4 regions of the Paenibacillus sp. MER 180 genome follow, and region 3 is predicted to be linked to each of the others. Evidence: predicted binding sites of a transcription regulator. Region 3 holds the regulator's gene; each other region holds the start of a gene.
The links. The regulator NrdR, encoded in region 3, represses ribonucleotide reductase genes. The targets are predictions, from matches to a motif close to AACACNATATATNGTGTT.

Region 1: a site for NrdR is predicted at 1,350-1,367, ahead of M3661_RS14825 (adenosylcobalamin-dependent ribonucleoside-diphosphate reductase). Genes of this name have one in related genera too.
Region 2: a site for NrdR is predicted at 1,439-1,456, ahead of nrdI (class Ib ribonucleoside-diphosphate reductase assembly flavoprotein NrdI). Genes of this name have one in related genera too.
Region 4: a site for NrdR is predicted at 1,712-1,729, ahead of M3661_RS02890 (anaerobic ribonucleoside triphosphate reductase). Genes of this name have one in related genera too.

The regions. Positions count from the first base shown of each region.
Region 1 covers NZ_JAMAVT010000008.1:98,271-101,414, reverse strand. Annotated here, with positions in the region: gene M3661_RS14830 (DEAD/DEAH box helicase) at 1-1,105, opposite strand, end outside; gene M3661_RS14825 (adenosylcobalamin-dependent ribonucleoside-diphosphate reductase) at 1,458-3,144, shown strand, end outside.
Region 2 covers NZ_JAMAVT010000005.1:150,289-153,432, forward strand. Annotated here, with positions in the region: gene nrdE (class 1b ribonucleoside-diphosphate reductase subunit alpha) at 1-912, opposite strand, end outside; gene nrdI (class Ib ribonucleoside-diphosphate reductase assembly flavoprotein NrdI) at 881-1,252, opposite strand; gene M3661_RS10055 (hypothetical protein) at 1,870-2,151, shown strand; gene M3661_RS10060 (alpha/beta fold hydrolase) at 2,308-2,673, opposite strand; gene M3661_RS10065 (alpha/beta fold hydrolase) at 2,624-2,926, opposite strand; gene M3661_RS10070 (hypothetical protein) at 3,048-3,144, opposite strand, start outside.
Region 3 covers NZ_JAMAVT010000004.1:37,904-41,047, forward strand. Annotated here, with positions in the region: gene M3661_RS07490 (ABC transporter ATP-binding protein) at 1-215, shown strand, start outside; gene M3661_RS07495 (energy-coupling factor transporter transmembrane component T family protein) at 202-987, shown strand; gene M3661_RS07500 (hypothetical protein) at 1,075-1,362, shown strand; gene nrdR (transcriptional regulator NrdR) at 1,485-1,964, opposite strand; gene M3661_RS07510 (alpha/beta-type small acid-soluble spore protein) at 2,093-2,314, shown strand; gene M3661_RS07515 (lytic transglycosylase domain-containing protein) at 2,382-2,969, opposite strand; gene coaE (dephospho-CoA kinase) at 2,966-3,144, opposite strand, start outside.
Region 4 covers NZ_JAMAVT010000002.1:49,149-52,292, forward strand. Annotated here, with positions in the region: gene M3661_RS02875 (cysteine desulfurase family protein) at 1-683, shown strand, start outside; gene M3661_RS02880 (PRC-barrel domain-containing protein) at 833-1,315, shown strand; gene M3661_RS02885 (hypothetical protein) at 1,363-1,578, shown strand; gene M3661_RS02890 (anaerobic ribonucleoside triphosphate reductase) at 1,823-3,144, shown strand, end outside.

The sequences.
Region 1 (3,144 bases), on a different contig from region 3:
TATAATTGCGAATAGGGGAGTCCTCGGCAAGCTTCTTCGACAAATTCACGAGTGTTAAGAAGACGGCATCCCGACTGGAGCATACTTCCCGCTGCAGCGTAATGAGGGAGAACATGCTGCCGATATCCCCGCTGCTTGTTCGATATTGCTCCTTTACAAATCGGGTGACGCCATCATAGAGCGCCTGTTCTTCTGGTGAAAGGGTGAGCGGAACATTCTTAACGATACGCTTCGTAAAATGAACATTGCCTTCACCCCTGCGATTGCGCACCATGACCTTCGACAGCTCGCTCTGGAGCATGCCCTCATTCTTCGGCATCCGCTTGTCTGCAACGAAGTTCGTGCTGAACTCCCCTTGTCCGCCCAGCTGACCTGGCTTCAGCAGATTGATCAAGTTATACAACTCGTTCATATCATTCTGAACGGGTGTAGCAGTTAGCAGAAGACAGTATTTCTTGCGCAAATGCTGAATGAATTGATAGTTCGTTGTTTTTCGATTTTTCAGTTTATGGGCTTCGTCAACGATTAACATATCGTATTCCTGCTCCATGAGAATTTCCTTGTGCGGATCGCGCTTAGCTGTATCCATGGAAGCGACTACGATGTCATTCGCCCATTGATATCCCTTCTTTTGGGCGATTGCGGGGATGCCGAACTTATGGTTCAACTCACGAACCCATTGCAGCACAAGAGAGGCGGGTACTAAGATGAGCACTCGCTTCACAAGTCCCCGAATCATATATTCCTTCAAAACAAGACCGGCTTCGATTGTCTTCCCGAGACCTACTTCATCGGCTAATATTGCTCTGCCTCGCATATCATGCAGCACTTTGCGGGCTGTCTCCAACTGATGCGGCAGTGGATCGACGTTTGTAATATGAGTTAAGCATTGAAGCTCGTCAAATGCATGAATTCGCTTTGCCTGCTGAGCTTCGTATGCAAGCCGGAATAAGGTCCAATCATCCCAAGGGCTGTTTTTGTCAATGCGAGCAAGAAGCTCGTCCGTCCATCCGTTCTCGATTGTAAGGGGGATGCGACCTATTGCAGCTGTGCTAGTACGGGAGGATGAGGAGGGGTTATCTCCATTATTGCCCACAGCTCCCATAGATGCATCGATTCCGGGGTAAGCTAGTGTTGTAGAAGCGTTACTCGGTGTACGAGACTCTTCGTTCGACGGCTGATACGTACGCATGTTGTCTCCCTCCCTAATCGATTCGTTATTCTTCATTACCGTGTAGTATGGACGTAATCTTCTTATTTCATAACTGTTCATACGATACGATGGAAAGAGTTTGGAATGAGGGATTTATCACAGTGGTTTTGTATATGTTGATGTAAAATACTTTTTGGACACTAGATATAGTGTTGAGTACATACCATGTAAGCAGGTCTAACGCACGTGGTTGTCGGTAATGATTTGATGAATTGAAGAAGCCAGGAGGTCGTTCTCTTTGAATATGCCACAGAAGAAACGCTTGGAAGGACTAAGTGAGAAGATATTTCTAGATCGATATGCAAAAAAGGATGCAGATACGAACAATACCCGAGTGGGGGACTTTGTGCTTGTATTAACCAAGGATGATCCTAAATTTCCGACGAAGGAGGTTGGAGAGGTTACTGCACGTAATGGCCGGAACTTATCTGTTGCACTCCGAAGCGGGGCGACCATCCAGACGTCTATTGAGCATGTGACCCTGACCGTGGAGAAAACACCGGAGGAAATGTGGGATCGATTGGCATCTGCAATTGCCTCCGTTGAGACTACGGAGAAGCAAGCGGAATGGACGGACAAATTCAGATATATTCTCGATGATTGGAAGCTTGTCCCGGGTGGACGAATCGCAGCAGGAGCAGGAGCAAGCGAGGAGCTAACCTTGTTCAATTGCTATGTCATTCCGTCTCCGAAGGATAGTCGAGGCGGGATTATGCAGACGCTCTCGGAAATGACAGAGATTATGGCTCGGGGTGGCGGCGTTGGCATCAATCTATCCTCGCTTCGTCCAAGACGGGCTATTGTGCGTGGTGTTAATGGCTCATCCAGTGGAGCGGTTTCATGGGGAGGCTTATTCAGCTATACGACAGGACTTATCGAGCAGGGCGGCAGCCGGCGTGGTGCCTTAATGTTAATGATGTATGATTGGCATCCGGACATTTTGGATTTTATTACGGTGAAGCAGACTGCAGGTCAAGTGACGAATGCGAACTTATCTGTCTGTGTTAGCAATGGATTTATGAAAGCTGTGAAGGAGGACTTGGACTGGGAGCTTGTATTCCCAGATACGAGTGATCCGGACTATGATGAGCAGTGGGATGGAGATTTGGAGAAGTGGAAGAAGGCAGGCAAGTCCGTCATTCCTTATCAGACAGTTAAGGCCCGCGACATTTGGCATACGATTATAGAGTCGGCGTGGAAGTCGGCGGAACCGGGTGTTGTCTTCATGGAGCATTATAATCAGATGTCGAACAGCTGGTATTTCAACCCGATTATCTGCACGAATCCTTGTGGAGAACAGGGACTTCCGGCGTGGGGTGTCTGCAATTTATCTGCGCTCAACCTGTCCAAGTTTTATGATGCTGAGAAGCGGGATGTTGCTTGGGAGGAGCTATCGAAGGTAACGCGTTATGCGGTGCGCTTCCTCGATAACGTCATAGATAAGACTCCGTATCATTTTGAGGAGAATAAAAACAATCAACAGAAGGAGCGGCGTGTCGGGCTTGGCTCGATGGGATTGGCAGAATTGATGATCAAGCTTGGAATCCGATATGGAAGTCCTTACTCGCTCGAATTCCTTGACCGGCTGTTCGGCTTTATTGCCCGCGAGGCCTACTTGGCTTCTGCGGATATTGCTGCGGAGAAAGGGGCTTTCCCTGCCTTCCAAGCAGAGCCTTACTTGTCAAGCGGCTTCATGAAGCAAATGTGCGGTGTATATCCTGAGGTCAAAGAAGCAATTCAAGCGAAGGGGATGCGTAATGTAACGGTCATTACGCAAGCGCCGACGGGCAGCACGGGTACCATGGTTGGCACTTCCACCGGGATCGAGCCGTACTTCGCCTTCAAATATTACCGCCAGAGCCGTCTCGGCTACGACGAGCAGTTCGTGCCGATTGCGCAGCAATGGAAGGATGCGCATCCGAACGACCAGC
Region 2 (3,144 bases), on a different contig from region 3:
TACCGTGTGCGGATAGAACAAGTACATGTCTTTATCCTGCTCAACAAGCTCGAAGAACTTGTTCGGAGCAACGACGCCAAGCGACAAAGTCTTAATGCGGATTTTCTCATCACTGTTGATTTTCTTCGTATCCAGGAATTCATGGATGTCAGCATGGAACACGTTCAAGTATACAACGCCGCTTCCGTCACGCTGTCCAAGTTGGTTCGCGTAGGAGAAAGCATCCTCGAACAATTTCATAACGGGGAGTACGCCGCTTGCCTTACCGTCTAGCCCTTTGATCTGCTCGCCTGCACCGCGAATCTTGCTCAAGTTCAAGCTCACGCCGCCGCCAATTTTACTTAACTGAAGTGCGGAGTTGATCGCAAATCCGATCGAGTTCATGGAATCGTTCACTTCGAGCAGGAAGCAGCTGACAAGCTCTCCTCTGCGCTTCTTCCCTGCATTCAGGAAGGTTGGCGTTGCTGGCTGATACTCTTGTGCAATCAACAGATCTGCATATTCGAATGCTTTGTTCATATCTCCGCTCGCTAAGAACAAGGATACAACCGCCAGTCTGTCTTCATAACGTTCCAAGAACTTCGTATCATCATTCGTCTTCATCGCGTAGTTATTGTAGAACTTGAACGCACTCATGAAGGATGGGAAGCGGAATTTCTTCGAGTACAGGAACTCGTACAATTTCTTAATATCTTTAAATTCATATTGGTCGAAAAGCTCTTTCTCATAGTAATCATTCTCGATCAAATAATGAATCTTCTCTTCAAGGTTATGGAAAAACACTGTATTTTGATTGACATAATCAACGAAGTAGCTCTTTGCTGCATCGTGATCCTTGCCAAATTGAAATTTACCGTCCTTCTGAACCATGATTTCATTGTTAAGCTGTATCCATTTTGGTATCAAAGTCATGGACCTCCCGAATAAAGTTGTCTACATCTCGTTTTGTCCCGCTGAGTTCAAACTTCATCAGTACGGGGACGGAGTATTCTCTGGAAATATGGTCAGCTGCAAGCCCATACCGAGTGCCCCAGTTCATGTTGCCGCTGGCCGCGACACCTTGGAGCAAATGACTGTGTTCTTCCAGGAACTCTTGCGTGGACTGTGGAACTTGTCCGAACCCGGTTGTGTACGTAATCAGGATAAAGGGTTCATTAAGCTTGGTGTCAGGCGTTACACGAACACACTCCAAATCCAATTTATCGACGAATCGTTTCACGTTACCCGTCTTCGAATCGTAAGCGATAAGCACGTGATCCCTCCGTTGTTCGACTAGTTTGCAAATGGAACGAACAAAAAATGCTCATTCAAAAACAAGGATCAAAACGATCGACACGTGGCGTACCCTAATTTCGTGTATGCTGTCGCTTTAATCTCTCAATCTCTGAATAGGCATGTCTTAGAATCTGGCGCGTGGCGCCGCTCGATCCCAATTGCTGTCACAATATATAGTGTATGTATCGCATCCAACCAACTATATATAGTTCGCTATAGAATCATATACAATTTTAAGAGAAATGGCAAGGTCCATTTTATGACGCTTTCTCTATCAAATTTCATGTCGACTATTGGCACAAAACATTACTATCGTACCACACCTCAGACGAATATTGGAGATCATTTATTTTGGAATTGTAGAGAAATACATGATAAAAAATTCGATTGTTCCCCTTTTCAGCGACGGGATGGCGATCTCCCCAATCTCAACTTTTTTTATTTAACCAAGACATTGGAGTCAAATCAGCACACTTTTTGATTATCACATATAACAATCCAAACATCCGATATGAACAAGCATACAATAATTGGAGGTGATTACTAGAAGTGATCCATGTCAATTCATTTTGAATAGACGGAGGGAAACATCCGATGAGCAAATCTAAAGCGCTACGAACATCGAGATCATCTGATGTGGTAAATCAGGTGTATTCAAACCGGGTACTGCGATCTGAGTTTGATCGGAATTGGAGAACGGAAATTTCAAGAAGTGGTTATGTCATCTACATTGCAACTGCAAACCGGGCTCAAGTTGAGGTAATACTGTCGGGCGGGATAAACAAGCGATTGGTGTTTCCGAGAGGCGGAAGAGTGATCGTCGGTGGTGGCGGAACATCGCATTATAGCAAACCACATCGCACGATCACGATCTAATGATGATTTGTCAACTTGCATAGTATGTATATGGGTTACCGGGGAACGTTAAAGATATAGACCAGACCTGATACTAATGCAGAGATAGCGGCAGTACAAGACGCCGGATGCGTGTCTGACTGCCGCTGATTCGTGGAAAGTCACCAAATTTGCACCCTACGATTCATCCTCTGTTGCTGCCAAAAAAGATTGAATATGCGAGGCCATCTCTTGAGGATGCGTCAATGGGAGCATGTGGTCTGCACCTGCTATTTCGACGAAAGCAACACGCGGTATCCGCTTGAACTCCTGCGCGATCAGATGCATATCGTCCCACTCCACTGTCCCGTACATAAACAAAGTAGGAACCGCGATTTTCTCCAACTGTTCGATCGCAGGTGGCTGAGGCCAGATCACCTCAAAGCTGCGCCACTCTGTGAAGACACGCGTAAAGTATTGGGTGTGCATGTCAATAAAGAGATCACGCTGACCGCTAGCCATCACTGTACGATAAATAGGCCCCTGCAATGAAAACTGTATCACCTTGCTCACATCCGGAGACTAAGGTCACCTGTTCCAGCTTCAGGTCGTCCAGCAGTTGACGTAAATCTTCAACAAGGTTGAGCGGCTCTTGCGGTGCGGGCGATCGTCCCGTACCACGGGCATCAAAGGTAACGACCTGGTGAGTTCTTGCGAGAAGTGGTACAAGCTCCCCCCATGCCCTTGAATCGATGTCTCCGCTGTGAATCAGCACAATCGGCTCGCCTGTTCCATAAATCGAGTAGTTCAGATCCATTCATGCTCCCTCCCATGTGGCTTTTTATTGATTCTTTCATCTCATATATTAGATATGGCTCAATATTCATATCAATGATTTTTAAGTTTTTTCCTTGCCACAGAAGCACTACGGTTCCATCCTAGTCGGTCATCACCAATATCCAATATAGGGAACCGACCCGATACGGTTCTTTTGCTAACTCATGGGATTTCCCCAGCAAACCATACTCATTTCCC
Region 3 (3,144 bases):
ATGATATGGAGTGGGTTCAGACCTATGCCGACCGAATTATCGTGCTAGATGAAGGTTCCATACGGTATGACGGCAGCCCTACCAAGCTGTGGAGGGAGCACCCTGAGCTCGTGGAGAAGTGTCATCTGCGTATGCCGATGAACTTCGCAGTGGCATCTCGCTTACTTGCACAGACGCCAGGTATCGAAGGAGGAGATCATCCTGATACTCCATGATTGGAATCCAAGCATTAAGGGGCTTGCGATCATTATAGCGGTTATTATGCTGTCGTTGACGTTCGATCCGGTTACACCGCTTGCAGCACTTGTCTACATCGTTCTATTTACATTCCTATTAGGGAACATATCATGGCGTAAATGGCTGCTTAGCTTCTGCCCCTTCCTCATTATGGGCATCGGCTACGTGTGGACGGCTCTCGTCTTCCCGCGTTCTGCCGATCCCGCTTCAAGTGCCATTCTATGGCAGTGGGGGTCGTTCATCATTACAGAGGCCACGTTCCAGCAGGCGATATCACTCGGACTCAGAGTGCTTATCTTCTCCGCCTTGTCGCTCATCTTCATCTTGACGACAGATCCTGTTCGCTTCATGCTGAGCCTGATGCAGCAGTGCAAGCTGTCGCCCAAGTGGGCATACGGTATTCTGGCAGGCTATCGCTTCCTCCCCTTCTTCAAGGAAGAACTGCGCATCATACAGGATGCCCACCGCATGCGAGGCATAGAACGGGAGCGTGGCTGGAAGAGCAAGCTGCGGGCATGGAAGCGTTATGCAATTCCACTGCTCGCTTCAGCTATCCGCAAGTCGGAGCGTGTAGCTGCCGCCATGATATCGAAGGGATTCACAGGCCGACGTGGAAGAGCTTATTATGTGAAGCTTCGAGTTACATGGAAGGATTGGGCCTTGCTCTTCCTTCTGCTAGGCGGAATCGCGTTATGCTACTACGTATCCTGGAAACTTGGGTTCGTACAATGGTATCAAGGACAATTGTGACACATTATGACACCCTTTTCGTACATCCTGCATAACATATCTAAGCACATTGTGTGTTCCGCTATTATGCGAAAAGGAGGTCTTTCTATGCCTAAAAAAATCACACCTAAGAAGATTACTTCTAAGACGTTATCCCCCCATTACTCCAAAAGTGTAAAGTTCTTGAAAAAATTCGTAAAGATAAAGGCCAAAAACGGTAACATATATACAGGCACCATCGTGAAAGTAGATAAAAAGAGAGTGTACTTAAAGGTCAACTCCGTAAAGCATGCGGGAAAAGTACACACTTCATTTTTCCCTTTCATCTTGCCGTTGGTGCTCTTCGATCTCCTTGCTATCGTGCTGCTTGACACCCGTAGACGAATTATTTTTTAACGGTCTATTCTCCCTCAAATTGTTGAGGGAGTTTTTATTTGGCAATCCGCACAGTAATAGATTGCTCTATAAAATATAACAAACCCCTCAAGCATATGTTGCTTAAGGGGTTCTGGTATGAATTATTTATCTGGATGTTCGCCAAGGGCGTTCTTCGACAGAAGATGATTCAGTTCCTTCATAAACATGCTGATATCCTTGAACTGACGATAGACCGATGCGAACCGCACATAAGCAACTTCATCTACTGGATAGAGCTGCTCCATGACGAAATCACCGATGACACGGCTGTCTACCTCCGCATGGGCGGTATCGCGCAGCTGCTTCTCGACCTCCGAAGCAATCATCTCCAGCCGTTCCACAGATACGGGACGCTTCTCACAGGCACGAATAAGTCCGCGCAGCATCTTATCCCTACTGAACTCTTCCCTGCTTCCATCCTTCTTAATAACGATGAGCGGAGTCTCCTCCACCATCTCAAATGTAGTAAAGCGTCTGCTGCACAGCTCGCACTCCCGCCTGCGGCGAATAGACTTATTGTCGTTCGCTGGACGAGAATCAAGTACCTTTGTTCCTAAGTGGTCACAATAAGGACACTTCATTTTCGTTCCTCCGTTCTACTCTTGATGTTTATCACAATTCACTTTTTAAAAAGTTACCAGTGGTTACCTGTAATGATCTTTGAAAGAATGCACACAATACAATTACCAACCGCAAGGAGGTGAATCAAATGAGCCAAAACAATCGTTCCAGCAACAACTTGGTCGTACCTCAAGCGACAGCAGCTCTTGAACAAATGAAGTTCGAGATCGCACAAGAGTTGGGCATTGCCATCCCATCTGACGGATACTATGGCAACATGGCAACTCGTGACACGGGTTCTATCGGGGGTTACATCACGAAGCGCCTTGTCCAAATCGCTGAACAATCTCTTGCAGGTCAATACAAATAATGACGGAAGAAGCGTCGGACATCATGCGCGATAACGGTATCGGCTTGTCCGATGCTTCTTCTTCATTCTACTTTATTTTCGGATAGATGTTTTTATACTTATCATAATAATGGATAACACGCTGTACGTACAACTTTGTTTCCCCATATGGAATTTGCTGCTTGGCTGTGTCATAGCTGCCGTCCCATACTTTGTTGCGAATCCATTTGTTCACATTGCCGGGACCCGCGTTGTAAGCAGCGATCGCCGCGATCCAATTCTCATTGAATTGCTTATGCAGCGATTTTAGATACCATGTTCCAATAAGAATATTGGGGTCGGCCGTATTTTTCAACTCGTCCAAAGACCAACGATTATTCATCTTCAGCTGCTCCATCGCCCATGTGGCCGTTTCCGGCATCAGCTGCATGACTCCAATCGCTCCCTTGCGAGATTCGCGCCCCGCTTGGAAGTTCGTCTCCACTCGAATGATAGCAGCCACAAGCAGAGGATCTACATCATATTGAGCTGCATATTTGCGGATCTCGTCTTCATATGCAATCGGGTACATCCATCTCCCCAGCCATTGCGACTGAACGAACAGCAAGAACAGCATGCCCACAAACAACAGCAATAGCACTCTCTTTTTGCGGAGCATTTTCATCATACGATTCATGGCAAGCCTTTCTCCGACCAGAAATGGTCGAGCTGCTTGATCGTATCTTCCAGCGAACTGCTATTGTCGATAATAATGTCCGCCAGCTCTCGCTTTTTCTCCATACTCCACTGAGCATTCAGCCTCTGTTCAGCTTCGCGCTCGCTCCAACCGTCCCGTTCCATTAGACGCTGTA
Region 4 (3,144 bases), on a different contig from region 3:
TTCAGCCGATAGAAGAAATTGGCCGCTTGGCACGTGAGCGCGGCATTCTGATGCATACAGATGCTGTTCAGGTGCTCGGGCATTTGAAGCTCGAACTGCACGCGTTGCCGGTTGACTTCGCCAGTTTCTCTGCCCATAAGATTAATGGCCCCAAGGGAGTAGGCGTTCTCTATGCTCGCGCAGGTGTTCACTGGGATCCTCTGCTGTATGGTGGAAGCCAAGAACGCAAGCGCAGAGCAGGGACGGAGAATGCAGCAGGGATTGCCGGAATGGCGAAGGCAATGGAGATAGCGAATGGCTCACTTCCAGCGAAGCTGGAGGAACTAGCGCAGGTGCGCAGCACGCTGTGGACAGAGTTGTCAGCAGCTCTCAGCGATCGAGTGGTCATGAATGGCCATCCTACTGAGCATTTGCCGCATATATTGAATGTTAGTTTCTTGGATGTGCCTACGGAGACAATGCTGATGAATTTGGACTTGGCGGGAATTATGGCTTCGAGCGGATCTGCCTGCACATCAGGCTCGCTTGAATTGTCGCATGTGCTAGAGGCTATGGATTTACCAGATGAGCGCAAGAGAACTGCTGTACGATTCAGCTTCGGTTTGGGCAATACTAGGGAAGAGGCTGCTTGCGCTGCGCAACAAATTGCAACCATCGTATCACGTGTTCGTACTAGACAGTAAGGGAACTGTCACAGCGTGAAAGGAGGGGCGTTTGAAGATAACGCGGCATGTTGGCCGGGGACGTACGTGAAATGAGAATCTACCTGATTCTGATGAGGAACGTCCTGCATTTGGAAGTGAATGCCGTTAGCTGAAGAGGGGGCCCCGATATGAAGCTGTTGGAATTAATCGGCCTTCCCGTATATGGAATTGAGACGGGGAAGCGGTTGACCAAGGTAAAGGATATCCGCATTTCGAATGATTGGACTATCACACATATAGAGCTTGAAGGTCGTTCCCGCAAGGGATCACCACCTCCTTCTGTAAGCTGGGAAGAGGTAACGGCTTGTGGTGAGGATGCAATAATGATCGCGAATGATACAGCCATCCGGCATACGGAGGCTATCCATATAGAGAGGGCTTTCTTGACAGGGAATGGAGCGTTGAAGGATTTGCCTGTCATGACAAGTGAAGGATCGCAATTAGGATGGGTCGCCGATGTTTATTTTCAGCCAAATATGGGTAACCAAGTAACAGGTCTGGAAATTTCAGACGGTTTGCTGTCTGACTTGTTGGAAGGCAGACGGCGGATAGATGGGACAAGCCGCTTGAAATGGGGATCAGATGTTATCATCTTCGAAGATGGCGGATAACCTGAACGGTACGAACAAATTAGTCAATGGACGGAATGGTGAATACGATGTTGCGATGCCCGAATTGCAATTCCAAAGAAATCGGGAAAATTGGTTCCCACCAATTTTATTGCTGGGGATGTTATATAGAGCTGACGGTGAACGGGGACAAGATGTCAGTTTACCAGGTCGAAGAGGATGGCACATTAAGCTCTCTGGATGACTTGTTTTTTGGTGATGAATTTGCTGCACCTTCGTTCCCAGAGGCGCAGGCTTCATCGTAAGGGTCAGGCAGAAATATCCACCATATGGAACATAAGCGCTCGTAACCGCCTTATAGAGGCGATTGCGGGCGCTTTTTGCATGGTCGGCCATTTGTCCGTGATGAATCTCATATTGTGAGAAAAAGAGTTCGTTCATAATACATATTGTGCTCATTTTCAAATAACAACACTAGATATAGTTGACATAGACAAATTGCACTGAAAATGATGGTACATAAAGAGAAAGGAATGAGTTGATATGACGATGGTATCCATGAAACGGACGAACGCAGTATGGGATCGGAGCAAACGGACCAGCACAGAACACTTGACGGCATCGCTGCACGAGATTGTAGACGGTGGCAATCAGGATCTGATGCAGGAAAATGCGAATGTAGATGGAAGATCGCCAATGGGTATGATGGGGAAGATCGCTAGCGAAAGCGCACGCTGGTATGCGGTTCAACATCTGCTGTCTGCTGACGTAAGAGATGCAGTGGAGCAGAACCTGATGTATCCACATGATCTTGATTTCTATGCCTCCGGTACGACAACGTGCTGCCAGATTCCTCTGGGCAAGATGTTGAAGCAGGGGTTCAACACAGGTCATGGATATATGCGCGAGCCGCAGGATATTAAGAGCGCGCTTGCGCTGGCATCGATTATATTGCAGGCGAACCAAAACCAGCAGCATGGCGGACAGGCGTATCCGATGTTCGATTATGATGTAGCCCCTTATGTGCGCAAGACATTCAATCGCCATATTCGCTATATGGAATCACTGCCACTGCAAGCAGACTTCGATCTAGAGACAGAGGCGTGGAGACTAACGGAGCGTGACGTATATCAGGCTTGCGAGGCATTCATTCATAATGCGAACTCGATGCATTCTAGAGGCGGTGGGCAGGTACCGTTCATTTCATTGAACTATGGCACGGACACCTCTGTGGAGGGGAGAATGCTGATTAAACAGTTTCTTCTCGCAACGCAGGCCGGTCTTGGTAGAGGAGAAACACCTATCTTCCCAATTCAAATATTCAAAGTGAAGAAAGGCGTCAACTTCGATCCTGCTGATCCGAATTACGATCTGTACCAGCTTGCCTTGCAAACGACAGCGCAGCGGCTGTTCCCTAACTTTGCCTTTCTCGATGCTCCGTTCAATTCGCAGTACGATAACGGCACACCCGAGAGCGAGGCATGCTACATGGGCTGCAGAACGCGCGTCATGGGCAATGTGAACGGGGACGAAACGGCGATCGGCAGAGGGAACTTGTCATTTACCTCTTTGAATCTTGTTCGCCTTGCTATGATGTCGTCCAGTGTGGATGATTTCTTTGGCCGATTGGACTCGCTTCTGTCCTTGACAGTGAAGCAGTTGAGAGAGCGATTCGACTATCAATCGAAGAAGCAGGTGCGAGACTTTGCCTTTCTTATGAAGCAAGGGGTATGGCGCGGAAGTGAGGACTTGCAGCCCGAGGATGAGCTGGGAGATATCCTGAAGCAGGGGACGCTTAGTGTTGGCTTTATCGGACTTGCTGAGGCGCTTGTAGCGCTTGTTGGCTCCCATCATGGCCAGTCTGAGGATGC